Regions from separate parts of the Streptomyces sp. NPDC048566 genome, predicted to be linked through region 1. Evidence: riboswitches for the same ligand, from Rfam matches in the RefSeq annotation. Region 1 holds a riboswitch; each other region holds the start of a gene.
The links. A riboswitch is a leader RNA that binds a small molecule or an ion and turns the genes downstream of it on or off. The one in region 1 is predicted to bind cyclic di-AMP.
Positions count from the first base shown of each region.

Region 2: it holds a riboswitch for cyclic di-AMP, as region 1 does, so the genes downstream of both, ACGFS9_RS01160 (NlpC/P60 family protein) here and ACGFS9_RS17290 (NlpC/P60 family protein) in region 1, are expected to answer to the same signal.
Region 3: it holds a riboswitch for cyclic di-AMP, as region 1 does, so the genes downstream of both, ACGFS9_RS12365 (peptidoglycan DD-metalloendopeptidase family protein) here and ACGFS9_RS17290 (NlpC/P60 family protein) in region 1, are expected to answer to the same signal.
Region 4: it holds a riboswitch for cyclic di-AMP, as region 1 does, so the genes downstream of both, ACGFS9_RS27545 (transglycosylase SLT domain-containing protein) here and ACGFS9_RS17290 (NlpC/P60 family protein) in region 1, are expected to answer to the same signal.

Region 1 covers NZ_JBICWL010000009.1:187,267-194,487, reverse strand. Annotated here, with positions in the region: gene pcrA (DNA helicase PcrA) at 1-1,378, opposite strand, end outside; cyclic di-AMP (ydaO/yuaA leader) riboswitch at 1,716-1,888, shown strand; gene ACGFS9_RS17290 (NlpC/P60 family protein) at 1,896-3,083, shown strand; gene ACGFS9_RS17285 (tellurite resistance/C4-dicarboxylate transporter family protein) at 3,229-4,209, shown strand; gene ACGFS9_RS17280 (hypothetical protein) at 4,283-4,636, opposite strand; gene ACGFS9_RS17275 (NlpC/P60 family protein) at 5,139-6,221, shown strand; gene ACGFS9_RS17270 (MarR family transcriptional regulator) at 6,238-7,221, opposite strand, start outside.
Region 2 covers NZ_JBICWL010000001.1:275,743-282,963, reverse strand. Annotated here, with positions in the region: gene ACGFS9_RS01170 (PP2C family protein-serine/threonine phosphatase) at 1-383, shown strand, start outside; gene ACGFS9_RS01165 (hypothetical protein) at 549-866, shown strand; gene ACGFS9_RS01160 (NlpC/P60 family protein) at 926-2,338, opposite strand; cyclic di-AMP (ydaO/yuaA leader) riboswitch at 2,347-2,517, opposite strand; gene ACGFS9_RS01155 (hypothetical protein) at 3,002-3,223, shown strand; gene ACGFS9_RS01150 (alpha/beta hydrolase) at 3,251-3,979, opposite strand; gene ACGFS9_RS01145 (beta-glucanase) at 4,743-5,441, opposite strand; gene proP (glycine betaine/L-proline transporter ProP) at 5,817-7,221, opposite strand, start outside.
Region 3 covers NZ_JBICWL010000005.1:374,181-381,401, reverse strand. Annotated here, with positions in the region: gene ACGFS9_RS12385 (aspartate aminotransferase family protein) at 1-642, shown strand, start outside; gene ACGFS9_RS12380 (helix-turn-helix domain-containing protein) at 704-1,378, shown strand; gene ACGFS9_RS12375 (DUF6126 family protein) at 1,375-1,524, shown strand; gene ACGFS9_RS12370 (tyrosine-protein phosphatase) at 1,574-2,371, opposite strand; cyclic di-AMP (ydaO/yuaA leader) riboswitch at 3,558-3,715, shown strand; gene ACGFS9_RS12365 (peptidoglycan DD-metalloendopeptidase family protein) at 3,720-4,640, shown strand; gene ACGFS9_RS12360 (SGNH/GDSL hydrolase family protein) at 4,904-5,689, shown strand; gene ACGFS9_RS12355 (TetR/AcrR family transcriptional regulator) at 5,856-6,476, opposite strand; gene ACGFS9_RS12350 (Glu/Leu/Phe/Val dehydrogenase dimerization domain-containing protein) at 6,525-7,221, opposite strand, start outside.
Region 4 covers NZ_JBICWL010000025.1:71,291-78,511, reverse strand. Annotated here, with positions in the region: cyclic di-AMP (ydaO/yuaA leader) riboswitch at 1,800-1,994, shown strand; gene ACGFS9_RS27545 (transglycosylase SLT domain-containing protein) at 1,999-2,715, shown strand; gene ACGFS9_RS27540 (HAD family hydrolase) at 2,917-3,738, opposite strand; gene ACGFS9_RS27535 (FAD-dependent oxidoreductase) at 4,122-5,345, opposite strand; gene ACGFS9_RS27530 (ATP-grasp domain-containing protein) at 5,373-6,638, opposite strand; gene fahA (fumarylacetoacetase) at 6,865-7,221, shown strand, end outside.

The sequences.
Region 1 (7,221 bases):
CACCGCCGACGACCTTGTAGGGCAGGCCGACGCGGATGAAGACCTCCTCGAAGACGCGGGACTGGGCGTTCGTCCGGTAGAAGACCGCGACGTCGCCCGCCTTGGCCTCGCCCGCGTCGGTGAGGCGGTCTATCTCGTCGGCGACGAACTGCGCCTCGTCGTGCTCGGTGTCCGCGACGTAGCCGGTGATGTTCGATCCGGCGCCCGCGTTCGTCCACAGGTTCTTGGGGCGGCGGGACTCGTTGCGCTCGATGACCGCGTTGGCGGCGGTCAGGATCGTCTGCGTGGAGCGGTAGTTCTGCTCCAGCAGGATGGTCGTCGCGTTCGGGTAGTCCTCCTCGAACTGGAGGATGTTGCGGATGGTCGCACCGCGGAAGGCGTAGATCGACTGGTCGGCGTCGCCCACGACGCACAGTTCGGCGGGCGGCACGTCGAACTCGCTGGGCGGTACGTCGACGGGGTGCTCCGAGGTGCCGACCAGCTCGCGCACGAGCGCGTACTGCGCGTGGTTGGTGTCCTGGTACTCGTCGACCAGGACGTGCCGGAAGCGGCGGCGGTAGTGCTCGGCGACGTCCGGGAAGGCGCGCAGCATGTTGACCGTGGTCATGATCAGGTCGTCGAAGTCGAGCGCGTTGGCCTCGCGCAGACGCGACTGGTACATCGCGTACGCCTGGGCGAGGGTCTTCTCGAAGCCGTCGGCGGCCTGGGCGGCGAAGTCCTCCTCGTCGATCAGCTCGTTCTTCAGGTTCGAGATCTTGGCGCTGAACGACTTCGGCGGGAAGCGCTTGGGGTCGAGATCGAGATCACGGCAGACCAGCGCCATCAGCCGCTTGGAGTCGGCGGCGTCGTAGATCGAGAAGGAGGAGGTGAAGCCGAGGTGCTTGCTCTCGCGGCGCAGGATGCGGACGCAGGCGCTGTGGAAGGTCATCACCCACATGGCGTTCGCCCGCGGGCCCACGAGCTGCTCGACGCGCTCCTTCATCTCGCCCGCGGCCTTGTTCGTGAAGGTGATCGCGAGGATCTGGCCGGGGTGGACCCGGCGCTCGCCGAGCAGGTGGGCGATCCGGTGGGTGAGCACGCGGGTCTTGCCGGAACCCGCGCCCGCCACGATGAGCAGCGGGGAGCCGGAGTGGACGACGGCCGCGCGCTGGTTCTCGTTCAGCCCGTCGAGCAGGGCCGCCGGGTCCACCGCGGGCCGGGCGGCGCCGTCGCGGTAGTACGCGTCGCGGCTCGGCGGCACGTCGAACCGGCCGCCGAACAGGTCGTCCGCGACCGGCTCCGGCGCGTGCTCGTCCTCGGGCGGCGGCGGGTGCTCGTCCTCGTGGGCCGCGGAGGGCTTGAGGTCCGCCAGGAAGCTGTCGTCAAAGAGGCTGCTCATCGCTCTCCGAGTCTAGGCCGCCCCACCGACACACCGCGGCCACCCCGGGAACCCGGCGGGGACGCGGGCGCGCACACGTGACCGGAGGGTGACGGAACGTGCACGTCGCGGGCGGTGCGGCGGGCTCCCGGCGGGGGCCGCGGCGGCCACCGGACCGGACCCGGTCCACCACCCCGAACCGGGTGATACCGCCCGAGTCGGTCGGGTACGGCGCCTCGTGGGGCCAAGGTCACGAAAATGTATCGGGCATATCGCACTCCAACCTTCACACGGACCACACGAGTTGGCTAGCGTGCTGCCAGGCCGCCCGACCGCGACCGGCGAACGTCGCCGGGCCGAGCGGCCTCCGCCGAGTTCGGCCCGCCCGGTGGGCGGCCGGAGCCGGGGACCCACCGACCTGGGGTGAATCGGTCCGTCCGCCGCGAGGGGGCCGCGACCGTAGGGCAAACCTTCCGGAACCACCCGCCCGAACCCGACAGCTAACCCGGTAGGCGGATGACGGAAGGAGTCGCCTCTCTTGGCGTCGCACCGCAAGCCGCGTCCCTCGGGCACGCGCATGGCAGGCATACGGACCCCGGCCCTCGCGACGGCGGCCCTCACCTCCGTGGCCCTGCTCTCCCAGACGGCCAACGCCGCTCCCTCGGCGGAGCCGCGGCCGAGCATCGAAGAGGTCGAGAAGAAGGTCAACGACCTCTACCACCAGGCCGAGACGGCCACCGACAAGTACAACGCCAACCGGGAGAAGACGGCCAAGCAGCGCAAGCGCGTCGACGCCCTCCTGGACGACGTGGCCGAGCGCACCGACAAGCTCAACTCCGCGCGCAAGGAGCTGGGGTCCTTCGCCGCCGCGCAGTACCGCACCGGCGCGTCCACGCCCGGCACCGCGACCCTGCTGCTCGCCGACGACCCGCAGGACTACTTCGACCAGACGCAGCTGATGAGCCGCCTGACGACGCGTCAGAAGGCGTCCGTCGACGACTACATCACCGAGCAGGCGGCCACCGCGAAGAAGCGGACGGAGGCGAGCGAGAGCCTCCGGTCGCTGACCACCTCGCAGACCGCGCTCAAGACGTCCAAGGCGACGGTGCAGAAGAAGCTGACCGCCGCCCGCGACCTGCTCTCGAAGCTGACCGCCGAGGAGAAGGCGCGGCTGGCGGCCATCGAGAAGAAGAAGCGGGAGCAGGCGGCGGCCAAGGCGGCGGAGCTGGCGCGGCAGCAGGCGGCGGCCGAGAAGGCGGCCGAGGACAAGGCGGCGGAGCAGGGCTCCTCGACCCCCACGGCCGACCCGTCCGGTTCGACGGGCTCCACCGGCTCGACCGGCTCGACCGCCACGGACCCCTCGTACACGACGAAGGCCGACAAGGCGCTGGCGTTCGCCCGCGCCCAGATCGGCAAGCCCTACGTGTGGGGGGCGACCGGTCCGGACTCCTACGACTGCTCGGGGCTGACCCAGGCGGCCTGGAAGGCCGCCGGCGTCTCCCTGCCCCGCGTCACCTACGACCAGGTGAACGCCGGCACGACGGTCTCCCTGTCCGCCGCGAAACCCGGCGACCTGGTCTTCTTCTACGGCGACATCAGCCACGTCGGGATCTACATCGGCAACGGCATGATGATCCACGCGCCGAAGCCGGGAGCCTACGTCCGCGAAGAGTCGATCTACTACGACGGCACCTCGGCGATCCACAGCGTGGTGCGGCCCGCCTGACGTCCGTCCACCGCCCCGCGGGGCCCCGCATGCGCGGGCCCCGCGGGAGCGCGCCGGCGGGGCGTGCGGGGCGGCGGATCGTCCGGCCCCGCGCGCCCCACCGGGAACCGGCTCCGGGGTCCCTAGCATCGGCCGCATGCCCGATATGCCGGATGCGTCCGACCGTTCCCCGCTCACCGTCCGATGGGCGCGCCGGGCACCCGCCGCCGGGTCCGCCGTCATGGCCACCGCCATCCTGTCGGTGGGCCTGTACCTGGCCGGCCGCGAGACCCTCTCCCGGATCGCGCTGGCCCTCGCCTCGGCCGCCTGGCTGGCGCTCGCCGCGGATTTCGCCCTGCTCCTGGTGCGGGACCGGCAGCGGTGGGCCCGGGACGCGGGCACACCGGCCGGGCTGACGGCCGTCGCGGCGACAACCGTGCTCGGCGTCCGGTTCTCGGCCCTGGGATGGCAGACCGTGGCCCAGGCCCTGCTCGCGCTCGCCGCCGTGCTCTGGCCGGTGCTGCTCGCGGCCGTCGTACGGCACTGGCGACGGCGCTCCACGGGCGCGGTGTTCCTGGTCTGCGTGGCCACGCAGGGGCTGTCGGTGCTGGGCTCGGCGGTCGCGTCGGCCGAGGGCTGGGACTGGCTGGCGCACGCGGCCATGGTGCTGTTCTGGCTCGGACTGGCCCTGTACGTGATCGCGTGCACGCGGTTCGACGCACGGGAGGTGACGCGGGGGGCCGGCGACCACTGGATCGCGGGCGGCGCGCTCGGCATCTCGGCGCTGGCGGGGTCCGCGCTGGTGGCCGCGCACGGGGTGAACCCCTACCTGTGGAACGACGACGACCAGGGGGCGCTGCGCGCGACCACGACGGTGCTGGTGACGCTCGCCCTGGCGGGGTTCTGCGTGCTGCTCGTCGCGGAGGCGGTCCGGCCGCGTCCGCGGTACGCCCTGGAGCGGTGGGGAACGGTCTTCCCGATGGGGATGACGGCGGTGGCCGCGCTCTCCGTCTCCGCCGCGCTCGGCGTCTCCTGGCTGAAGGGGCTCGGCGAGGTCCTGCTCTGGATCTCGGTGGCCGCGTGGGTGGTGGTCGCCGCCGGCGCGGTCCGGGACGCCCGGGGGCCGGACGCGGGCGCCGCGCGCTGACGCCGCCGCGGGACCGGGCACGCGCCGCTCCGGGCCGCCGGGCGGCGCGGCCGGGCCCCGGCGGACGGCGCGGTCAGGTCCAGAGGACGGCGATGAAGATGTTCGCGACGGTGAGCAGGCCCACCAGTGCGAAGAGGTTCCTGTCGACCTTCTCGTCGTCGCGCTTCACGTAGACCAGCCCGAGGATCACGATCAGCAGGGCCAGCTTCACGCCGATCTTGATGTTGTTCACCGTGTGGTCGTCGGCCTGGTTGAGGCCGACGAGGACGACACCGGTGACGAGCATGGTGAGCGCGCCGTGCAGCATCGCGGGGACGAAGCGGGCGGTGCCCCGGCCCATCGCCTTCATCTGGGTGAGGAAGCCGCCGAGGAGGGCGGCGATGCCGATGATGTGCAGGCCGACGAAGAGATGGATGAGTACGTCCATGGGGCCGGAGCCTAATCGGCCCCCCTCCCCGGCCCCTCACCGGGCCACCCTTCTCCCCTCCGCCTCCCCCGCCCGCGCCGTAAGCCACCGGGCCCACCCCCACCGGCCCGTCCGCACCCGCCCCACGGGCCGCCGGGCCCCTCGGCGTCCCACCGGCACCGGCCGTCAGCCATAGCACCCCGGCCACTCCGGTCGTCCCGGATGCGGCGCATCGGTCAGTGGGGCGGGTGAAGTCGGCCCCACCGGACGGATCTCCGGTCACGTCCGGTCATCCGCCGGTCCAGTGCCGACAGTTCCGTACATGGACTCACCGGCGCCGCACGCGCAGGTTTAGCGTCCTGCCCCAGGTGACCGGCGTCCCACACAACCGCCCTGGGCGGCCGGCCGGGCACCACCGCCGAGAAGGTCCGGCGGCGGCATGCTCCCCCTGTGCGAGCCGCCGCCGGACACGTCACCGCTCGACCGGCCCGCACGCCGGTCTCAGGGAAGGATGGGAGCCCTCGTGGCAGCGCATCGCAAGGCCAGGCAGCGTTCTCTCGGTGGAACCACGGCCCGCACGGCGGTCACCATCGCGCTGGCGGGCGCGGCGACGGCGACCGCCTTCGACGGGGTCGGGCACGCCGAACCCCGGCTGTCCCCCGCCCAGGTGAAGGCCAAGGTCGACGCGCTGTACAAGGAGGCGGAGGTCGCCACCGAGAAGTACAACGGCGCCCAGGAGAAGGCCGACACCGCGGAGAAACACCTGCGGACCCTGCGCGACGAGGCCGCCCGCAAGCAGGACCGGCTCAACACCACCCGGGAGAAGCTCGGCTCGATGGCGGCGGCGCAGTACCGCAGCGGAGGCATCGACCCGGCCGTGCAGCTCGCCCTCTCCGACGACCCCGACCGGTATCTCGACGGGGCCGCGTTCGCCGAGCGGGTCGGTACCCGCCAGGCGGCGGCCGTCTCCGAGGTGCGCGAACAGCTGCGCGAGATCGCCCAGTTGCGCGAGGCCGCCGACAGCGAGCTGACCTCGCTCAAGGCGCGGCAGACCGAACTGAAGCAGCGGAAGAAGACCGTCACCGGGAAGCTCGCGGCGGCCCGCAGCCTGCTGGCGCGGCTCAGCCCCGAGGAGCGGGCGCGCTACGCGGAGCAGGGCGGGCAGAGCGCCGGGCAGCGGGCCTCCCGCTCGTCGGCGCGCGACCTCCCGGCTACCTCCGGCGGAGCCGAGACCGGGGCCCCGAGCGCGGCGCCCGACTCGCGTGCCGCGGCGGCCGTGTCCTTCGCCTACTCCAAGCTCGGCAGCCCCTACGTCTGGGGCGCCACCGGACCCGACGCCTTCGACTGCTCCGGCCTCACCCTGGCCGCGTACCGCTCCGCCGGCGTGTCCCTGCCCCGCACGACGTACGCCCAGATCAACGCGGGCCGGCGCGTCGCCCGCTCCGAACTCCAGCCCGGGGACCTGGTGTTCTTCTACTCGGGCATCAGCCATGTCGGCATCTACGTGGGCGACGGCCAGATGATCCACGCCCCGAACCCGTCGGCGCCGGTCCGGCTGGCCCCGATCGACCAGATGCCGTTCGCCGGAGCCACCCGCGTGGCGTGAGCGGCGGGCCCGCCGCTCACCGCGAGAAGAGCAACCCCGGTTCGGCACGGCCGGCTTCCTCCCTGCGGACGGCGATCGCGGTGCGGATGCGGGAGACATGACGGCGGACGTCGGGCGCGGCGTCCACCGTCGCCGCCGGGGACGGACCCGACGGGTCGCCGGGTGCGACGCAGCCCCGGCAGAGTCCTCCGGGAAGGGCCTGCGGGCGCCCGGGGACACCGCACCGCGTGCACTCGACGATCGTCCGGCGGAGGACACCCGCGGGGATCGGCTCGTGAGCGGACGTCGGGCCGGGAGCGGGACCCGCGGCGGGCTCGGGGGGCAGTTTGTCGCGGAGGCGGCGGGCGACAAAGGCCCGGGGCGCGTGGACGACATCGGGAAGTCCGCCGGTCAGCACGCTCGCGAACCGGTCCGGGGACACGCCTCGGGCGAACCAGGCGGCGGCCAGATCGGCCAGGGCCGCGCAGTCGGCGGCGGAGAGGGTCAACCTGCCGTCCTCGCCGCCCAGGTGGGCGAGTGCGCGGTAGGCCGTCGAGCGGGTCGCGGCCGGGTCGGGGATCGGCGGGCCCGGGGCTCCCTCGGGTGCGGATGCCGGCGCGGGCGAACCCCCGCCAACGCAGGCTCCGTCCGACGGGGCGGCGGCGGGCCCGGATACCGGGGCGCGCGTTGGGCCGGGTGCCCCGGCGGTGGGAACGGCCGCGTCGCCGAGCCCGGCCGCGTCGCCGAGCCCGGCCGCGCCGTCACCCGCGAGGAACCGCGTCCACCATGCGTCGTCACGTGCGACCCGGGACCAGTACGTGCGGAAGACCCAGCGGGTGCCGGTGTCGCCGGTCTCGGCGAGTTGCCGGACCCGGCGGAGGTGCCCGGCTCGGGAGAGGGTGTTGAGCGCCGAGCCCACGGCCTGCTGGCCGTACAGGGGCAGCACCTTGGCGAGGCTCTTGACGTCCATCGCGGCGCCCTCGGGCAGCCGGTCGACGAACGCGGCGACGTACGCCTCGCG
Region 2 (7,221 bases), on a different contig from region 1:
CGGTGGCCGTCGCCGTGGACTGGCGGACGCGTACGGTCACCTACAGCAGTGCGGGGCACCTCCCGCCGCTGCTGCTCCGCGGCGACGGGCGGGTGGAGTTCCTCGACCGGGCCACCGATCCACCGCTGGGCGCCCGGCCGGAACACGTGGCCCGCCCCGAGGCGGGCACCGGCTTCCGGGTGGGCGACACGCTGGTGCTCTACACGGACGGGCTGGTCGAACGGCGCCGGGAGGACATCGACGTCGGCATCGGACGACTCGCCGCAGCGGTGTCCGCTCACCGGGGCGACGATCCCGAGGCACTCGCCGACGCCCTGCTGACCGAACTCCTGCCGCCCGGCGGGGCCACCGACGACACGGCCCTGGTGATCCTGCGGCTGTGAGCCGTCGGGTCGCAAACAGCCGGCTCCGCGTGTCCGGCCGGGCGTTCGGAGCCGGGTGTTCCGGCGCGAAGAAGACGCGGGTGACCGTCACAATGCGGGGTATACGGGCGATCACATCGCCGACCGCACCTCAAGGCCCGCGGGGCACGCACGCTAGGAGTTCCTGTGACCACCTACGTCATCACCGTTCCCGGGACGTTCGTCCACGGCGTCTCGGAGGCCTCCCGCGCAGACGTCGAGCGCAGGCTGCGCCCTCAGGACCCGCAGAACACGGACCTGGGCGAGACCGAGGAACTGAGCCTGCTCACCGTCGACGAGAACCACACGTTCTCCGTCCGTCTGGAGGTCGAGGCCGCCGACCGGCGCACCGCCGAGGCGGAGGCCGTCCGGCTCGTGTCCGGTGCCCTGCGCGAGAGCGGCCTCTCCGAGAACGACGCCCCGCTGGGCCCGGCCGCCGTCACGGGGATCGACAGCGATTTCTGAGCGGACGGCAGGACGGCGCGGCCGGCGGCGGAGTGCTCCGTGGCCGGCCGCGCCGTTCGTCAGACCGGGCGGACGACGCGGTGGACGGCGGCCGGGCCGGTCCACTGCACCGGCTCCTCGGTGATCCGGCCGCCGGGGCTGGGCGCGTGCACCATCACGCCGTCGCCCGTGCACAGGCCCACGTGGCTCAGATCCTCGTGGAGGAAGACCAGGTCTCCCGGCAGCATGGCCTCCGGCGCGATCTCCGGCCCGATCCCCGACTGGTCCTGGATCGTCCGAGGCAGCAGCACACCGGCGCTCCGCCAGGCGGCCCGTGTGAGCCCCGGGGAATCGTACGAACCGGGTCCCGACGCTCCCCGGACACACGGCCTGCCGAGCTGGGCCCGGGCGAAGGCCACGGCCTCCGCGGCCCGGGTGTCGTAGCCGGTGACCGGCGGTGCCGCGAGGACCGCGGTACCGCCGGTGTCGAACCCGGCGTCCGGGCCGGCCGGCCAGGGAGCGCCCGGCGCGGGCCGTTCGGCGGCCGCGGGCCACACCGGACGCGGGTCCGCGTACGGCGCCGCGGCCGGGTCCGACCAGGGGACGGTCGTCGACCAGGGCTCGAACGGGATGCCCGGCTCCGGGGCGCCCTGCACCGGCGCGCGTCCCGTGTCCGCGGCGGGCCACGGGAAGCCGTCGGCCGAGACCGGGGCGACGGGCGCGGCCGGCAGGGACCCGGTCTCCCACGGCGCGAAGCCGGCCGACGGGGCCTCCAGAGCGGCCGGAGCGGATTCCGCCGCCGGGTACGCCACCGGCAGGGCGGCGTCGGGCCGCGCGGCGTGCCGGCTCAGCATCTCGCGCGCGGCCACCAGTTGGCGCCGGGCACGGTCCTTGCGGAACCGTGGGGAGGACGGGTCCCCGGACTCGGGCCGGGCCGGCCCGGGAGTGGGCCAGGGCGTGCCGCCGGTGTCGGGTGCGGTGAGGGCGGCCTCGGCCGCCGGTGCGGACGCGGGGGCCGCGGTCAGTTCGAGAAGGGGGCGGGCGGTGAGCTCCGCGCCGGGGGCGGGGGCCGGCTCGGCGCCGGGTCCGGCCGTCAACTCCGCCACCGGACGGGGACCTTGCCCCAGCTGCGCGGCCGGGAGTTCCGCGGGGAGTGCCGCATCCCGCGCCGTCCGGGGGGGCGCGGGATGCGGCAGCGGCTCCCGGCTTGCGGGAAGCACCGCCGCGACGGTGGGCCCGAGCCGGGACCGCGCGCCGTCGAACCACTGGCGCATCAGGTCCTCCCGGGCCGGATCGGCGGCAGCGGGCTCCGCCGCGGCGGGCCGTGGGTCGGCGGGCCCGCGGGCGGCGGAGCGGCGCTCGACCCGGCGGGAACGGGCCGCAAGCGCCCGGGTCGCGTTGAAGTTCCCGGTGTCGTCCTCGGCCCGGTCGTAGAGGGATGCGAGCCGCCTGCGGACTTCTTCGCCGCTGGGCTGGGTGCGTTCCGGCGCCATGGGGTTGGCACTCCTTCCGTCATCCGCCTACCGGGTTAGCTGTCGGGTTCGGGCGGACGGCTGTGGAAGGTGTGCCCTACGGCCGCTGCCCGTGCGGCAGCCGGCCGATTCACCCCGGGTTCGGTGGGTCCCCGGCTCCGGCCGCCGCGGGGACGGGCCGAACTCGGCGGAGGCCGCACCGCCCGGCGTGCTGTCGCCGGAGGGAATCGGACGGCCGGACGTCAACTTAGCCAAGTTGTGCACCCCGTGTGAAGATCCACGTCCCAGATGTCCGATACGTTTTCGTGACCTTCATCGCATCGCCGCGCTGCGCGACGTCGGGGGCACGGTCGGTCGGCGAACCGGCCTGCGACACGGGCGGGTTCGACGGAGCGACTTCCGGGGCGAGGCCCCGGGGCGCCGGCGAGGACCGGTCCGCCCACCCGGCGGCGCGGCCACCCGCCGGGAGCGTGCGGCTCGCCCGCCCTGGTCCGCGGGGACGCCGCAGGTGCGCACAGAACTGGCGTTCCCTGACAGCTTGTTCGGCATCGGCGGCTGTCGATGGCCGGGCTCTGACCGGATTTGGCCGACCTGGCCGGATCTCCTCCTCGGCCGCGCGTCCGCCCTACCGTCGACAGGGCAGAGGCCCGCCGGCGGCCACGAGAGCGAGTCGAGGATTCCCCCGTGCACGATGCACCGATCTACGCCCAGTTGGTCGCCGAACGCGGTGACATACCGACACTCGTACGGAGCGAAGCCCGGCGGCTGCAGCGCGACTTCGAGTGGATCCTCAGCTGGGATCCGTCCACGGGGGGACTGCCCGGTTCCGCACCGCGCACACCGGCGGGCACACGCCGGCCCTTCTCCCCGGGCCCCGATCCGGCCGACCGACTCGACTCGGCGTAGGACCGGTCCCCCGGTGCGAACCGGGGCTCAGAGCACACCCGGGCGGCCGTCCGGCCCCGCCGCGGGCAGGACGCCGTCCGCGCCGTCGGCGCCCGGCAGCAGCGCGGCCACCGCGGACGCCGTGACCCGGTGCCAGGTCCGGGCACGCCGCAGCATCGCGTGGTCGCCCCCCGCGACCCGCACGGCGCGTGCCGTGGAGCCCTCCCCCGCCGCCCGTCGGACCAGGGCGAAGGACGCCGCCGCGTCGGTGATGCGGTCCCGGTCCCCGTGCAGCACCACCAGGCGCGTGTCGCGCAGGTGGGCGACCGGCTCGCCTTCGGGGCACCAGGGTGCCAGGGCGACCACCGAGCGGACCTGCGGCGCCGCCGCGGCGCGCAGCGCCGCACGGCCGCCCATCGAGTGACCGACGAGCACGACCGGCACCTCGCCGACCATTTCGGTGAGTTCGGCGAGTGCGCGGTGCACGTCGGCGAGCGGGTCGGCGGCGCTTCCGTTCCAGCCGCGGACGCGGTAGCGCACCTCGGCGACCACGACGCCGGGGTCCGGCACGGACCGCAGGACGGAGCGGACGAACGGCCGCATGCGGAGCCGGGAGACGTGCCAGGGCCGCGACGGGGCCAGGCTGTCGGCCCGTCCGCCGTGCAGGATCAGCACCGCGGCCCGCGCCGGTCCCTCCTCCCCGCCGGGCATCCGGTGCGGCGCCAGCGCCGTGAGGCCCCGGGCCGTCCCGGGCCGCGTTCCCTCGCGGTCGGACATCCTCGCGGAGCCTCGCATGGCACCTCTTCACCGTCGGGGCGCCTGGACGCCGCTGCCTCGTCCGCCGACGACGGTCGCCGGACACCGGATATCCGTAGCCCGATCGCCCGCGGTTTGGTCACGCCTCCGCGGCGTGCCACGGCCGCTTGGCCGTGCCGTGGCGCAGGGACCGGGGCCCGCTCCGCCTTCCCGGTCGCCGCGCCTGTCACCGGTCGTGCGACGGCCACCGCGCCCATCATCGTCGATCACCCGAGGGCGCGCAGCAGTGCCCGTGTCGAGCCACGGCCTCGCCTGCTCGGTTCCCGGCCCGCGGCGCCGTCCGAACGGCTCGGCCGGTGGCGCGTCCCGCACGGCTCCCGCCGGCCGGAAGCGCCCGCGGGACGGGGCGAGGGGAACGGGTCGTCGGGTCGGCCGGGCGCGGGCGGGGCGGCCGGTGCCGCTCGGCTCAGTCCGCCGGTCCGGGGCGGGTTCCGTATCCGCTGCGCCACTCCTGGTAGGCCCGCCACAGGCGTTCGGCGCGCGGACAGCGGCCCGATTCCCGCTGGCAGACCCGGCAGTCTCCGACATGGCCGATGTAGGCGGCTTCGGGAGTCTCTCGACCCGGTTGCGGATTCGTCATGGCCCTCGGCACCCCTCGGCGCGACGCGCCCCGAGCGCGACGTCGCTACTGATGCCGTACTTCCGTTCGCCGGGCCCCGGCGGATGCACCCGGAGCCGGCCGATCGTGTTCCGGGCGGCCCCGTCGCCCGGAACACGATCCGCATCAGTCGAGCAGGCCGACGTCCTGCGCCATCGCGGCCCACTCCTCCGGCGACGGTCTGCGCACCACCAGAGTGTCGACGGCGAAGTCCATCGCGCAGACGTCCGGATCGGGCGGCGGGTGGTAACGCCCCGCGCACACCGACAGGTTGACGATGAGATAGGCCTCCCAGTGCCTGCCCACCCCGCGCCGGTCGGCGAACGCCCGGACGCCGTTCACCCACCACACCACGCGGTGCGGGCCGAACTCGACCACGAGGTCCACCCAGGCCCCGGGCCGCACCGACCCGTCGTGGTGGTAGTGGTGGGAGTCGCGGACGTGGTTGGAGAGTTCGAGCAGGTCGGGATTGTCGGGGTGGTACTCGAAGACGTCGATCTCCTGACCGCCGTCCCGCCACGTCCAGATCGCCGGCCACGCGCCGCGGGCGTCGGGCAGGCGCACCCGGGCCTCCAGCACGTCTCCGGACCGGACCATGAAGCCGTCCTCGCTGCCCTCGGTGGTGAGCAGTCCCGCGTTCCACAGGCCGTCGGGGCGCCGGGTGGCGCGGAAGACGCCCGTGCGGGAATAGGAGGGGTCGTCGGTGAGGTGGTCGAGTTTGTCGTCCCGCGGGTTGACGGGACCACCGTCGGGATAGGCCCACGAACGGCCCGCCACCCACTGACGGGTGGAGGTGAAATCCGCGGTGAAGACGACATCGGACACACGCGGCTCCTCGGCGACGGCGTTCGCGTACGGCCCAGGTTCTCCCCCGCGGGCCCCGGCCCACACGCCGTTCGCACGGACCGGCGACCGAAACAACTCTTCGGAGTGAACACGGGGGACTCGCGGCGCGGGGACGGCGCCCGCCCACGCGAGCGGCGCCGATCGCCGCCGCGTCCGGCGGATCCGCCCGGTCGGCGGACCGCCGTGAGGGGCGTCGCGGACGGCGGGCACGGAAGTGCCGGAGCGCACCGGCGGGTCGCGGCCCCGTGTGCACGGCCGCGGCCCGCCCCGGAAGCAGGCCGCCCCCGTGCCGACCCCGGCACGAGGGGCGCTACGGGGGCGGGGCGGGAGCGGCGCGAGGCATCCGTCCGGCGGTCAGAAGCGCGGAACCGGCGCCTGGCTCTCCACCAGTTCGGCGGCCTCCTCGGGAGTGCCCACGGACGGCGGCGAGCCGTCCAGCGGCCGGCGCGCGGTCTCCTTCATGCAGGCCACCGCGACGACGCCGACCAGCGCCGCGGCCATGGCGTAGTAGGCGGGCATCAGCTCGCTGCCGGTCACCGAGATCAGCGCGGTGATCACCAGCGGGGTGGTGCCGCCGAAGAGGGAGGCGGAGAGGTTGTAGCCCACCGAGAGGGAGCCGTAGCGCACCTGGGTCGGGAACAGCGCGGGCAGGGCCGCCGACATCGTGCCGAGCATGCAGACCAGGGACAGGCCCAGCATCAGCATGCCCGCCGACACCGCCACCAGGCTGCCCTGCCGGACGAGCAGGAAGGCCGGGACGGACAGCACCAGGAAGCCGAGCATGCCGGTCATGAGCAGCGGTTTGCGGCCGAAGCGGTCGGAGAGCCGGCCCACCCGGGTGATGACCAGCATCAGCACCACCATGGTGGCGATCAGCACCAGCAGGCCGTGCGTCTCGCTGTAGCCCATCTCGTCGGAGAGGTAGGTCGGCATGTACGACAGCAGCATGTAGTCGGTGATGTTGTAGGCGCCGACCAGGCAGATGCACAGGATGAGCGTCGGCCAGTAGTCGCGGAAGATCTTCGCGAGGTCGCCCTTGGCGGACGCCTCGACGGCCGTGGCCGCGTCGGACGCCGCGTGCGAGGACTCGTCCTCCAGCTTCCGGAAGGCCGGCGTCTCGTCCAGCCGGAGCCGCAGATACAGGCCCACGAGTCCGATGGGGCCCGCGACCAGGAACGGCACGCGCCAGCCCCAGGACTCCATGCCGCCGCTCCCCAGTACGGAGGTCAGCACGGTGACCAGGCCGGCCGCCCCCACGTACCCGGCGAGCGTGCCGAGCTCCAGGAAGCTGCCGAAGAATCCGCGGCGCCGGTCGGGCGCGTACTCCGCGATGAACGTGGAGGCGCCGCCGTACTCACCGCCCGTCGAGAAGCCCTGCACGAGCCGGAAGAGGATCAGCAGCACCGGAGCCCAGAAGCCGATGGTCGCGTACGACGGGATCAGGCCGATAGCGCAGGTGCCGACCGCCATCAGGATCATGGTGACGGCGAGCACCTTCTTGCGCCCGATCCGGTCGCCCATGGGTCCGAAGACCATGCCGCCGAGCGGGCGGACGAGGAAGGACACCGCGAACGTCGCGAACGACGACAGGAGCTGGACGGTGCCGTTGCCGGAGGGGAAGAAGACGTGCCCGATGGTGACGGCGAGGTAGCTGTAGATGCCGAAGTCGAACCATTCCATGGCGTTGCCGAGCGACGCCGCCTTGACCGCACGCTTGACCGATGCCTCGTCCGTGACGGTGATGTCGGTCCGCCGCAAC
Region 3 (7,221 bases), on a different contig from region 1:
TACGCCTACCAGCACGAGGAGGGCGTCGAACCGGACCTGGTGTGTGTGGCGAAGGCGCTGTCCGGCGGCTACGTGCCGGTCGGCGCGACCCTCGGCAGGGACTGGATCTTCAAGAAGGTCTACTCCTCGATGGACCGCGTCCTCGTCCACTCGGCGAGCTTCGGCTCCAACGCTCAGGCCATGGCGGCGGGGCTCGCGGTGCTCTCCGTCATGGAGAACGAGCAGATCGTCGCCGGAGCCCGGGTCACCGGCGACCTGCTCCGGTCCCGGCTCGCCGCACTGGTGGACCGCTACGAGCTGCTGAGCGACGTACGCGGCCGGGGCCTCATGATCGGCATCGAGTTCGGACGGCCCAGGTCGATCAAGCTCCGGAGCCGCTGGACCATGCTCCAGGCCGCACGCAAGGGACTGTTCGCACAGATGGTGGTCGTCCCGCTGCTCCAGCGCCACCGCATCCTCACCCAGGTCTCCGGGGACCATCTGGAGGTCATCAAGCTGATCCCGCCCCTCGTCGTCGACGAACAGGACGTCGACCGGTTCGTCGAGGCGTTCACCGCCGTCATGGACGACGCGCACAGCGGCGGCGGCCTGATGTGGGACTTCGGGAAGACCCTGGTCAAACAGGCGGTCGCCAACCGCTGAGCCTAATTGCCTCGGAGGCAAGAAAATTGCCTCCAGGGCAAGGATCGGGCTCAATGGAGGCATGAGTCCCGCCGACCCGAGGGCGGCCGACGAGCCGTCCGGCGACCCGCCCGACGATCCTTCCGGCCCGTCGTCCGCCGAACTGCACGCCGTGGCGCCGCAATTGCGCGCGCTGCGCCGCCGGGCCTCGCTCACACTGGAGGCCGCGGCCCGCGCCGCGGGGCTGTCCCCGGCCCACCTCTCCCGGCTGGAGACCGGCCGTCGCCAGCCCTCGCTGCCGATGCTGCTCGCCGTGGCCCGGGTCTACGGTACGACGGTCTCCGAACTGCTCGGCGAGACGGTCCCCGAGCGCGACGCCGTCGTGCGCGCGGCCGACATGGACCCGACGCCGGCCGGCGGCTGGACCTACTGGCAGGCCGGAGCCCCGGGGCGCGGCATGCAGGCCCTGCGCGTACACGTCCCCTACGGCTCCCAGGGGGACATCGTGCGGGTCCATCCCGGCGAGGAGTGGCTGTACGTCGTCGAGGGGCGGCTCCGGCTGCGGCTCGGCGACACGGTGCACGTCCTCGCCCCTGGCGACAGCGCGCACTTCGACTCGCTGACCCCGCACCGGATCGCCGCCGCCGAGCGGACCGGTGCCGCCTTCCTGTTCGTCCACACGCTCTTGCAGAGCCCGACCGCCGCGCTGTGCCTCGGCCCGGCGGCGGGCCGCCCCGACCCGGGAGGGACGTCATGACCGAACCCACCGAACCGCGCGAGCGGTCCATGGAGGAGAAGTTCCCGCGCGCCCTGTGGGTGCGGCTGATCATCTACGTCGCCGTCGGCCACCTCTTCGCGGCCTTCGTCTACCTGCTGTTCACCCTGGGCGCCCGCAACCAGTAGCGGCGGGCACCCCGCGCGGGCACGCGGGGTGCGGACCCGCGCGGGCGCTTCAGTCCAGCAGACGCTCGCGCAGCCGGTCGCGCAGCGCTGGGGTCAGCCCCAGCCCCCGCTCCAGGTACGGGTCGACCCCGCCCCAGGTCTCCTCGATGGTCTCGAACGCGGCCGACAGGTACTCGGCACGTGCGTCGAAGAGCGGGCCGAGCAGCTCCATGATCTCGGGGGAGTAGGCCGAGGCGGCGGAGCCGCTGCGCCGCACCTTGTAGCGCCGGTGCGTGGCGTTCGACTCCAGGTAGTCGGCGACGATCGCGTCGCGCTCGACGCCGATGGCGAGCAGGGTGACCGCGATCGAGAGGCCCGCGCGGTCCTTGCCCGCCGCGCAGTGCATCAGCACGGGCACGCTGTCCTCCGCCATCGACAGCAGCACCCGGGAGTGCTCCGCGGTGCGCTCCCGGACGATGGTGCGGTAGGAGCCGACCATGCGGTCCGCTGCCTTGCCGTCGCCGAGTATCGCGCGCAGCTGGTCGAGGTCGCCGTCCCGCACCATCTTCCAGAACTCGCTGCCGTCCGCCGGGTCGCTCAGCGGGAGGTTCACGTTCCGCACGCCGGGCAGCTCCACGTCCGGGCCCTCCAGCTTCTGGTCCGCGGCGTTGCGGAAGTCGAAGATCGTGTGCAGGCCGAGCGTGGCGAGGAAGGCGGTGTCCTGCTCCGTCGCGTGCGCGAGATGGCCGCTGCGGAACAGCCGCCCCGGGCGCACCCGCCTGCCGTCCGTGGTGGGCAGGCCGCCCACGTCGCGGAAGTTGCGCACGCCGGCCAGCTCGGGCTCGGTCGACGGGACCTGCTGCGTCACGGGGGCTCCTCATCGTCGGCCGCCCGCCGACCGGCCGGACCCGGCGGCGCCCGGCGGCTGCTGTCTTCGGTCGCCTTCCCGACGATACGACATGGGTTCCTGAGGCAATGAGTTGTCCACAGGCGTTGCCTCCCCGCGCTCCCGCGCCGATGACGTCGATCCCTGCTCGCGCCTGCCCGCATCGGTGGGGGACGGACGGTCGAGACCGGCGCGGACGGCCGGACCCGGCGGCTCACCGGCACGACGAGCGGTCGCGCGCTCCGGCGGTGGCGGCCGGATCGACCTCGGGGTGCCGGCCCGCACCGACCGGGATGTGGACCTCCCGCAGCACCGATCCGCTCGGCCGGCTCGCCATCGACCCGCTCGCCATCCAGCACGGCTTCGGCCGGGTGCACCGGCCCGGATCACGGCGGCCCGGGTCACGGGCAACCCGATCACCCTGCCCGACGGCCGGGCCGGTTCCCCGCGCCTCCGCTTCGTGAGCGCCACGGCGGAGGTGCCGGGCGTCGGTACCGGGCGTCGGTGGCGGCCTCATCCGACGGAGCGAGGCCGAGCCGGCGCGGGAGCGGGAGTGGGGTGCGCTCCACAGGGAGATCAGGCCCGTCGTGCAGCAGGCGACCTCTACAGGCTGCGCGGCCCGGAGAGCGGACTCGGTGGCGTGCGGGAGGCGCCGCGGCGAGGCCGTGGTCCTCGCCGGGGCTCCGGAAGAGAGCCGGGGCGAGCGGCCCGCCCCGCTCCGGCTGCGCGGACTCGACGGGCGGGGATCTGCGAACAGGTCGAAACGGGCGAAATGTGCAGCGATGTGCCGCTGTGTCTTTACGGATTGTCCGTCGGTCCGTGCGGCGACCTCGACGCGATGGTGATCCGACTGCGCCACATCCGGCCCTTCTGTCCCTTTTGTATCCTTCATTCCAACTGGCCCTGGAATGGGGCGGCATGGGGTGCGCCGCGTGAGCAGGGTCATATTCGTGACGATGCGTTGCCGAGCGCCCATTCCAACGGGCCTTTGAATACGGGCTTCTTGAATGTCCGGAAAGATCGTCTTTCCACGGAGTGTGACCGCGAATTCCGCATGGATCAAGAAAGGGAGGCGTGGGAAATCCGCACCCAGTTGTCCGCGCGCTCCCCTCTCGCCTACGTTCTGCCTCAATCCGGACGGACGCCCAATCCTGCCGCCGCCCGGAATTCCGCACACTCACCCGTACACGGCAGGAGCGGGGGACCCACAGGTTCCGCGCCTGGTCCGGATTCCGGAACAGGCTAGGGGTACAGCCGCGCAGCAGCGCGGCCGGGCATCTCCAGCCCGCACCCGACAGCTCACCTCGCAGGCGCCGGAGAGGAATTCGCCATGCCCGCGAAGGGTAAGCACCGCCGTCCCAAGTCCCTGCGACTCACCCGCACGATCGCCGCGGCCGGCACCGGTGGCGCCGCACTCGCGCTGCCGCTGCTGGGAGCCACCGGCGCCCACGCCGCGACCCCCGCCGCCGCGCAGCACACGCAGAAGGCCGCCGCCGTCGCGCCGGCCGCCGCCAAGGCCGCCGCGCCGAGGACGTACGCGGTGAAGGCCGGAGACTACCTCGCCAAGATCGCCGGCGAGCAGCACGTCTCCGGGGGCTGGAAGAAGCTCTACGCCGACAACCGCTCCGCCATCGGCGGCGACCCGTCCCTGATCCACCCGGGCCTGAAGCTCTCGCTCGGTGCGAAGGCCGCCGCCCCGAAGGCCGCTGCTCCTAAGGCCGCCGCCCCGAAGGCCGCTGCTCCTAAGGCCGCCGCGCCGAAGACCGCGCAGGCCAAGCCCTCCGCCGCGAAGGCGGACACGGCCGGTACCGCCGCCAAGGCCGCCTCCACCAGCACCGGTTCGGGCTACACGCTCCCCGTGGCCGGCGCCACCATCGGCACCAACTACCACGTGGCGGGCAGCATGTGGTCCAGCGGCTACCACACCGGCACGGACTTCGTCGTCCCGACCGGCACGACCATCAAGTCCATCGCCGCGGGCACCGTCGTCTCCGCCGGCTGGGGCGGCGCCTACGGCAACCAGGTCGTCATCCAGCACGCCGACGGCCGGTACTCCCAGTACGCCCACATGTCGTCCCTGTCGGTCTCGGCGGGGCAGAGCGTGACCGAGGGCCAGCAGATCGGCCTCTCCGGCGCGACGGGCAACGTCACGGGACCGCACCTGCACTTCGAGATCCGCACCACGCCCGACTACGGCTCGGACATCGACCCGGTCGCGTATCTGCGCTCGCACGGCGTCGCCCTCGGCTGACCCGTGCTCCCGGTGACCTGCTCCTGACGGCAGGACCGCCTCCGAAGGCCGGACCCCACGATCCCCGGGGTCCGGCCTTCGGTGTGTCCGCCCGCGCGGCGGACGTCAACAGCCCCGGCGGAGGCTCTATTCCGCGATCGGCCACCTGGGGACGCGTGGTCTATCTCACCGGCCGTCAACCCCTCCCTACGGTCGCGTAGCTCACATCCCGCGGTGAATCATGGGCCGATGTGGCAGACCATTCGAAGAGTGACGGCAGATCAGTGATCGGGTCGTACGTCGCGGTGGGGGACAGCTTCACCGAGGGCGTCGGCGACCTCGGACCCGACGGCGCCTTCGTCGGCTGGGCGGACCGCTTCGCGGTCCTGCTCGCGGACCGGCGGCCCGAGGGCGACTTCGCGTACACCAACCTCGCGGTGCGCGGGAAACTGCTCGACCAGATCGTCGAGACGCAACTCGTGCGCGCCAAGGAGATCGGCCCGGACCTGGTCTCGTTCTGTGCGGGCGGCAACGACATCATCCGGCCCGGTACCGATCCCGACGACGTCGCGGAGCGCTTCGAGCGCGCGGTCGCCGACCTCACCTCGGCCGTCGGCACGGTGATGGTGACCACCGGTTTCGACACCCGTGGCGTGCCCGTGCTCCGGCATCTGCGGGGCAAGATCGCCACCTACAACGGCCACGTGCGGGCCATCGCGGACCGCTACGGCTGCCCCGTCCTCGACCTGTGGTCCCTCAGGACCGTCCAGGACCGCCGGGCCTGGGAGGGCGACCGGCTGCACCTGTCGCCGGAGGGGCACACCCGGGTGGCGCTGCGGGCCGGGCAGATCCTCGGCCTGGAGGTGCCGGCCGACCCGGACCAGCCCTGGCCGCCCCAGCCGCCGCGCGGCACCCTGGAGGTGCGCCGCGACAACATCCACTGGGCCCGCGAGTACCTGGTCCCGTGGATCGGCCGCCGGCTGCGCGGCGAGTCCTCCGGAGACCACGTCTCCGCCAAGGGCGCGCTCTCCCCGGACGACATCAAGACGCGCATCGCGTCGGTGGCCTGACCGGGCACCGGCGGGCGGCGCCCCGGGTCCGCGGACCCGGGGCCGGCCGCCGCGGGCGGTGCCGGCCGGGCCGCGGGCACGTGGGCGCGGGTGCGGCGCACCCGCTCCGGGTGGCGGGGGCCGACGTCCGCGGGCGGCCCGGCCGGTGACGGGGTGCGGCGGCCGATCAGCGCGGGCTCGACACCGACTCGACGCGATCCAGGCACAGTTCGCGCGCCAGCGCCTCGTCCGCCCACTGCTGGGTGCGGGCCCGCGACACGGTGCCTCCGTAGGCGGTCATCTGGACGGCCAGGCCGTCGAGCAGGGCGGTGAGGCGCAGTGCGGCGCCGGTCGGATCGGGGCACCGGAACTCGCCCGCGGCCACCCCTTCGGCGATCACCTCGGTGAGGGCCGCCTTCCACTGCCGGTCGAGGTCGCGGGTGACCTCCAGCAGGGCCGGCTCGCGCAGGGCGGCGGCCCAGCCCTCGATCCACAGCCGCCACCCCTTGGCCTGGCCGGTGGGCGCGTACCAGCGCACGGCGCTCCGCAGCCGGCGCAGGGCGGTCGTACGGCGGCCCAGCAGCTTGCGCAGATGGGCGAGGTCGTCCTCGGCCGCGTAGGTGAAGGCCGCGGCCACCAGCTTCTCCTTGGTCGAGAAGTGGTAGAGCACCAGTGCGTTGCTCACGCCGAGGGACGAGGCCACGTCGGCGATCCGTACCGCCGCCACGCCGCGTTCCTGGATCTGCTCGACGGCGGCCCGCAGCAACTCCTCGCGCCGCTCGGCCACGCTCAACCGCACTCTCGCCACGCGCCAACCCTACACACGCGTCCCGGTCCGGCCGGACACGCGTTCGCGTCATCCGTACCAGCCGAACCGCTCTGCGATGGCCGGCAGCCGGTCGGCGGCGATCGCGTGGGCGGCGACGCGCGGTGACGTCCCGTCGGTCTCCGCGCGGCCGAGCGTGCGCCCGACGAGTGCGCGCAGGGCGCGGCGGATGTGGGCGAACGCCTCGTCCGCGTCGGCGTCGATGTCGCCGAACAGCGTCCACCACCACCACGCGTTCGTCGCGGAGTTGACCACCACGTCCGGCAGCACGGTGACCCCGCGGGCCGCCAGCAGGTCCTCCGCGTCCGGCAGGACGGGCATGTTGGCGGCCTCGGCGATCCAACGCGCCCTGATCCGGGCCTGGTTCACCGGGTCGATCGCGTACGAGACCGCGGCCGGCACCAGCACCTCGGCGTCCGCGGACAGCCAGGCGTCGCCCGCGAGTTCGCGGTCGCCCGGGCGCAGCGCCGCGCGGTCCACGGTCCCGTGGGCGTCCCGTGCGGCGAGCAGCGCCTCGACGTCCAGGCCGTCGGGGTTCGCGACGGTCCCCTTGATGTCGGCGACGGCCACCACCCGCAGGCCCGCCCGGCGGAGGAACCGTGCCGTGGCGCCACCCATCGTGCCGAGGCCCTGGACGGCGACCCGCGCTCCGGCGGGCGCGACCCCGGCCCGGTCCAGCGCCGTGAGGACCGACTCGGCGACGCCGCAGCCGCCGGCCAGTTCGTCG
Region 4 (7,221 bases), on a different contig from region 1:
CGCCCACCGTCCCCCGGCCGACGTGACCCCGCCGGGAGGTACGCCGGAATACACCTGTAAGACACACGGAACCGCCCGTGCGCCGCATGCCGCGGGTACCCCTCCCGTCCGGGCGGTATCCGACGGCCGTCGACATGTTCACGATCACCTACTGCTCCGCCGACGGCCCGGCGCCCCGCCCCCGGGCCCTGCGGGGCCGGGGGCGCACGGGAGAGAGGGGCGTGGCCCCCGGTTCGTCCGCGTCCGGCCCCGAGCCCGGCCCGCGGACGATCACCCCGCCCCCGACCCGTCCCGCTCCCCCGGCGCGGCTTTCCGCCAGGGGCACGGAACCGCCGCCCGCACGCCCCCGCGTCCTCCCCCACGCCGTCCCGCGCGACCTCGGCCGCGCCGCCCCCGCGCCTCCTCCCTCCCGCCCGCCGTCCCCCACGACCCGGTCCGGTTGCCGCACCACCGTTCGACGCGTCCCGTGCGCCGAGGCGAGCCCCCGGGCATCCGTCCGGCCCTCCCCCGTGGAGCCGCGCGCAGGACGCCCTCGCCCCACTCCACCCCTCCCCGACGGCGCCCGACCGCTCGCCCGGACGCGGCGCCCGGCGGCCGACAAGCCACCCCGACGCTCCGACGCTCCGGGGGCGCCTCCCCGACCCGCCGACCGGCCGGACCCCACCACACGGCCGCCGGCACCCCTGGGTAAGCCGGACTCCGCCCCCCGCCCGCGTCCGGGGCCGCCCTGCACGGTCTCGGCACAGCGGACGGCACGGCGGACGGCACGCCGGACGTCGCGCGGGGCACGACCGGAGGCCCTTCCGCGTGCCGGGACCTCGGTCGCCCAGCGGCCCGCCACCCCGACCCTGGCCACCGGCCGCGCGGGCGGTTCGGTTCGGCATCCCATCGGGACCGCCCGACCGCGCCGCGGGGCGCCACCCGCGCGCCCGCCCCGCCGGGGGCGGTCGTCGCGGTCCGCCGGGCGGACGACCGCCGTGACGCACGGGCACCCCCTCCAGGCGGTTCCGACCTCGGCACGGGCCCGCCCGGGGGTCAGCCGTGCCCGCCCCGGCGGCCGGACCGCCGGCCCGGTGCCCGCCCGTGAGGTGATGGGGCGTGGCACATGGACGGGGCGCCCGGCAGGCTTCACCCGTCTCCGGTTGACCGCCCGCGCGGGGTCGGCCCGGCGCCAAGCCCGGCGCCGGGTCACATCGGATCGGGTCGATGCGGGTCGGGTCGGGTCGAGGCGGGTCGGGTCGAATCGGGGCGGGGCACAACGTCGCCCCGCTGAGTCGACGGCGTCCCGTCCCCTGACGCCGCCTCCTTTCTCCGAGGTCCGGCGGACCGACGCCGGGCCCAATCGGCCGCGCACGCAACGGCGTTCGCCCGGCGGCCCGCGCCGCTTCCGCCCCACCCCCGTCAACTCATCGCGCGCGGCGCGGCGTTCGCCGGGCCGGCCGGCCTGCGGCGCCTCCGCCGGTCCGCTCGTGCGTGACGCACCCCGGCAGGGCCTGTCCGGCATGCGGGCGCCACCGTGACCGTCCCGTAACTCCCGGCACGCCAAACGGCGGTGGCGTAATGCCCGACTTGCCCGTCATGCCGCGTTGGCGACCGTTGCACGCGTGAATTGAGTCACCCGCCGACCAGTGGATCACCCTCGGCCCACCACCCACGAACCCCTTCACCAAAGGCAAGTTGAGGATTCAATTCCGGCGCAAACGGACGTTTCGCCACGCCCCCAAAAGGGCGAAAGCGATCTTCAACGCCACATCGGGCCTTGTTCCCGACATGTGCAGTCGCATACGTTCTCGTCGACCCCGGGCGGATCGCCGAATCCTGCCGTCGCCCGGAACCCATCCACCCACGCACACACGGCAGGAGCGGGGGAACCACAGGTAGGCCGCCGATCCGGAAGACCGGACCGGCTAGGGGTGAAGCCGCGCCCGAAACGCGGCCGGGCATCTCCCGCCCGAACCCGACAGCTCACCTCGCAGGCGTCGGAGAGGACAATTCGTCATGCCCGCAGGCACGCACCGCCCCGCCCGCAAGAACATCGTCACCCGCGGAATGATCGCCGCGGGGACGGGCGCCCTGGCCTTGGCCCTGCCGCTCGTGAGCGCGACCGGCGCCCACGCCGCCACCCCCCAGGCCGCCAAGACCGCGGCCGTCCCCAACGTCCAGCTCATCACCTACAAGGTGGTCGCCGGCGACACGCTGACCAAGATCGCGAAGAAGTACCCGTCGAGCGGCGGCTGGAAGAAGCTGTACACGGCGAACCGCGCGGTCATCGGGAACGACCCGAGCCACCTGCGCACGGGCCTGACGCTCACGGTCGGCACCAAGACCCTGAAGTCGGCCGCGGCCACGACGACCGCCAAGACCACGGCCACCCAGGCGTCCGCCACCACGTACGCGAACAACCTGGACGGCTGGATCAAGGAGTCCCTGGACATCATGGGCAAGGCGGGCATCCCCGGCACCTATGACGGCATTCACCGCAACGTGATGCGCGAGTCCTCGGGCAACCCGAAGGCCATCAACAACTGGGACTCCAACGCCGTCGCGGGCACCCCCTCCAAGGGGCTCCTCCAGGTCATCGACCCCACGTTCCTGGCCTACCACGTGCCCGGCACCTCGATGGACCCCTACGACCCGGTCGCCAACATCACGGCGGCCTGCAACTACGCCGCCGCGAAGTACGGCTCGATCGACAACGTCAACGGCGCCTACTGATCCCCGCGGCGCACCCTCTCCCCCCACACCACGACATCGGCCGGCGGCACCCACGGGTCCGCCGGCGGTGCCGTACGAGAGGGGCGCCTCCGGATCGCGCGGGCACCCTCCGGGGGCCCGGCCCGCCGGGCCCCGCCGGGAGGTCCGCGCGGGCACCCTCCCGAGGCCGCGGGGCGGGCGGCGCCGGTACCGAGGCCCGGGTCAGCAGCGCTCTCCGCACCCGAAGACCCGCTCCAGGACCACCGCGATGCCGTCGTCCTCGTTGGACAGCGTCACCTCGTCGGCCACCGCTTTCAGTTCGGGATGCGCGTTGGCCATCGCGACCCCGTGTGCCGCCCAGTCGAACATCGGGATGTCGTTCGGCATGTCCCCGAACGCGAGCGTCCCCGACGGGCTCAGCCCGAGACGGGCCGCGGCGAGCGCGAGACCGGTGGCCTTGGTCACTCCGCATGGCTGGAGTTCGACGGTACCGGGCCCCGACATGGTGACCGTCGCCAGCGAACCGACCACTCCCCGCGCCGCCGAGGCCAACTCGTCGTCGGACAGCGACGGATGGCGCAGCAGCACCTTGCTGATCGGCTGCGCCCACAGGTCGTCCCGGCTCCGCACCCGCACAGCGGGCAGCGTCGGGTGCGGCATGACGTAGCCCGGCTCGATGAGGGTCAGCCCGTCCACGCCGTCCTGGTCCACCGCCGCGTACAGCAGGCCGACCTCCGCCTCGATCTTGCCGAGCGCCGTCTCCGCCAACTCCCGTTCCAGCGTGACCGACCAGAGCATCCGGTCGGTTCCGGCGTCGTAGAGCTGCGCGCCCTGCCCGCACACCGCCAGTCCCCGGCCGCCGAGTTCGTCCAGCAGCGGCCTGACCCGCGGTGCGGGGCGGCCCGTCACCACCAGGTGCCGGGCACCTGCCGCGGTCACTTTCGCCAACGCGGCCCGCGACCGGTCGGAGAGCGTGTCGTCGCCGCGGAGCAGCGTTCCGTCCAGGTCAGTGGCGATGAGTGAATATGCAGTCGGAGCGGCCATGATCCGAAGAATACGGATCGCGGGACCCGTCGACCCCGCCGGAACCGGACGACGTCCGGTATCCCGTCGGCAACGCCGTTCACCGCACGGTGGCAGGCGCGTTGCGACCGGTTGGGATCACGCACGGCCCGCTTCCGTCCGGTCGGACTTTCCCGTGCAGGACCGATCACAACGGCTCAACACCGCCGTTCCCCCCGCGCCCGTCCCACCCGAACCACCGGAGCGGCAGCACACGACGGGGTGCCGGCGGCCGGTTCCGGGACCGGGGGGGGACGCGGGCGGTCACCCCGGCGGGCAGGCGGAAACGTCCGTCGCCCGATCGGGCGACGGACGTCCACGCGCCCGGCCGGTCCCGGGTCCACCGGTGACCGGCCACCGGACGCTCACCCGTGGGCGGCCGCCAGATGCCGGGCCAGACGCGGCGACGCGAACCGGGTGCCGCACACGAACCGCATGACCGGACCGTACGAGGACGCCGCGGGCAGGCCGGTGAAGTACAGGCCGGGAACCGACGAGCGGTATCCGGCGCCCAGCCGCGGAGTGCCGCGGCTGACGGCCAGCGCGGTCCGCAGCCCGTCCCCGAGGAAGTCCATCGCGGCGATGTCCACGCGGTATCCGGTCGCCGCCACGACGTGGTCGGCGGACAGGTCGTCCAGCCGGCCGCCGTGGGTCTGCACCGTGAGGACGGGCTTGCCCTCCGCGGCTCCCGCCCGGACGATCCGCCGCACCTCGCGGACGGCGACCCTGCCCTCGAAGCGGTCCCGCAGCCACCAGGCGCCGAGCGGTCCGAGCACCCGGCGGACCAGGTAGTGCCGTGCCCCGGCGGGCAGATGGCGGTAGGGCTGCGCGTGGTGGCTGAGGGCCCACAGCGACCAGGCCCGCCCGAACGGCGACTCCGGGCGCAGCTTCGGCTGGTCCCACGGCGGCGCGCCGAAGTCCACCGCTCCCCGCCCCCGGGACACCACCGTCACCCGCGCGCCCGCCTCCGCCGCCAGCACCGCCGTCTCCAGCGCGGACTGGCCCGCGCCGACGACGATCAGGTCCTTGCCGGCGAACCGGCTCAGGTCGTGGTGCTGCGAGCTGTGCGACAGGGGTCCCGAGGGCGTCGGCCCGTCCGCCGCCGCCTCGGCCAGCGCGGCGGGCAGATACGCCAGCCCGGACAGCCCGGTGGCCACGACGACCGCCCGCGCCGTGAAGGACTCCCCCGAGTCGAGCTTGAGGACGAAACCGTCCGGGCCGCCCGGGGAGCCCCGGCCGCTCCCGCGGTCGACCGAGACGACCCGGACCTGCTCCAGACCGGGCACGAGCCGCTCCTGGAACCACTGCCCGTAGCCGATGAACGTCTCGACGGGAATGATGTCCTCGTCCGTGGCGAGCGGCCGCGTCCCCGCGGCAGCGCAGTAGTCGCCGAGGGTGTGCCCCCGCTGCGGGGCGTCGATGCTCGACGCGGCCGGGGTCGACTTCAGGAGCATCCCCTCGGGCATGTGGTCGCGCCAGCTGACCATGGGTTCGCCGAAGACCCGCACCGGAATGCCCCGCGCCCGCAGATGGGCGGCGGTGGACAGCCCGAACGGCCCCGCGCCGATGACTGCTACCGGATGGTTCACGAAGTCCCTCCCCAGGACGTACGACGCCTACTTCGTGGTGGAACCGCCGCCGCGGCGGCTGGTCCGCCACAGCTGGTGGAGATGGCGCGCGCCCGGCCGGACCAGGCGCGCGAGCATCGTGAAGAACGGCCGCAGGTCGTCACCCGCGAGCCAGGCCAGCTCCGTACCGCTCGCCCGGGCCGGCGCGTGCGGTGTCGTGTAGCCGCTGCGCCGGTAGGCGAGCAGGGCCGGCAGGTCGATGTTCTCCACGACGTACCGGTGCCCGGTGCGCTGTTCCCCCTCCGGAACCCGGCGGCCGGTCAGATGCAGGTGCAGCGCACGGACGACGTCGATCCCCGACTCGCTCTCGAAGAGGCGGAACTGGGCGCCCATGCGCGGGTTGAAGTCGAGCAGCTTGTACCGGCCGTCCCGGCGGTCGAACCGCAGGTCGAGGTCGATGACGCCGGTGAAGCCGATCCGCTGGACGAACCGCGCGGCGATGTCCGCGAGTTCCGGGTTGTCGACGACGTACGCGTGCGCCGTCATGCCCGCGTGCGGCGGCCACGAGCGGACCTTCACGCCGGTGAACATCGACAGCGGCGTCGAGTCCGCGTCGAAGCAGGCGTGCACGATCCAGTCCTCCGCCTCCTCCCTCGGCAGGTACTCCTGGAGGATCACACCGGGCCGCGGCCCCCAGTCCCGGGCGAGGGCCAGCAGCCCCTCGCGGGTCGCGATCCGCGTCGTCCCGTTCACCGCGGGCCGGCTGCGCCGCACGAACGCCTCCCGGTTCTTGGCGACGAGCGGGAAGAGCGCCTTCTCGGCGAACGCCTCGATCTCGTCGTACGACTCGGGGAACGCGGCGGCGGGGCTCGGGACGCCGTGCTCCGCGCACAGCTCGTGCAGCCCCTGCTTGCTGGCGAGCCGCCGCGGCAGCCCGGCCTCCACCCGCGGGAAGAGGAAGCGGCCCGCCAACTCCTCCTGGTGCTCCGCGATCAGGACCGCGGCCTCCTCGTCGGTCGGGACCAGCACCGTCGGCCGGCCGATGCGCCGGCCCACGCGCAGCAACCCCTCGACGAGCCGCCCGGGCTCCTCCGTCCCCCGGGTCGGCCACACGAACGCGCGCCGCAGATACCGCGACGCGGCGGCCGGCGTGTACCGGTCCTCGGTGATGGCGTACATCGGCACGCCCAGCCGGCCCAGGCTCCGGATGGCACCCACTCCGCCGTGGTGCAGCGGATAGTTTCCGAACTTGACGATGAGACCCGGGACTTCACGGTCGGCGTCGACCGGCACACCACTGGAACTCCTGGCCATGCGCCCCCCACATGTCCCCCTGCGGACCGGACCCACCCCGCCCGTTTCCCCCAAAGGACGCTAAGCCGGAATTGCCACCTCCGACAAGGCCATACCGGACATTGCAAACTCTTTAGACACTGCCGCTGTGGGGCCCCTCCCCCGTAACGTGTGCTCCGACCACACGAAACGCGTGGAACGCACGGATCACATGGCGAGTACGAATCCGAAAGCGAGGCAGCACCCGATGCCCCCCTTCGATGTTCCCGAGGGCGATCCCTTCGGCCCGCACAACCTCCCCTACGGAGTCTTCTCCCCGGCCGGACCGCAGGGCACCGGTGAGCGGCGCGTGGGCGTACGCCTCGGCGACCACGTGCTGGACGCGGGCGCCGCGGCCCGGGCCCTCGGCTCCCCCTACGCCGGGCTGCTCGCGCAGCCGACACTGGACCCGCTGCTCGCCGCGGGCCGCACCGCCTGGTCCGACGTCCGCCGCGCGCTGACGGCGTGGGTGACCGTCCCCGCCCACCGGGACGCCCTCGCCCCCCACTTCCACCCGCTGTCCGAGGTGACCCTCCACCTGCCCTTCACCGTCGCGGACTACGTC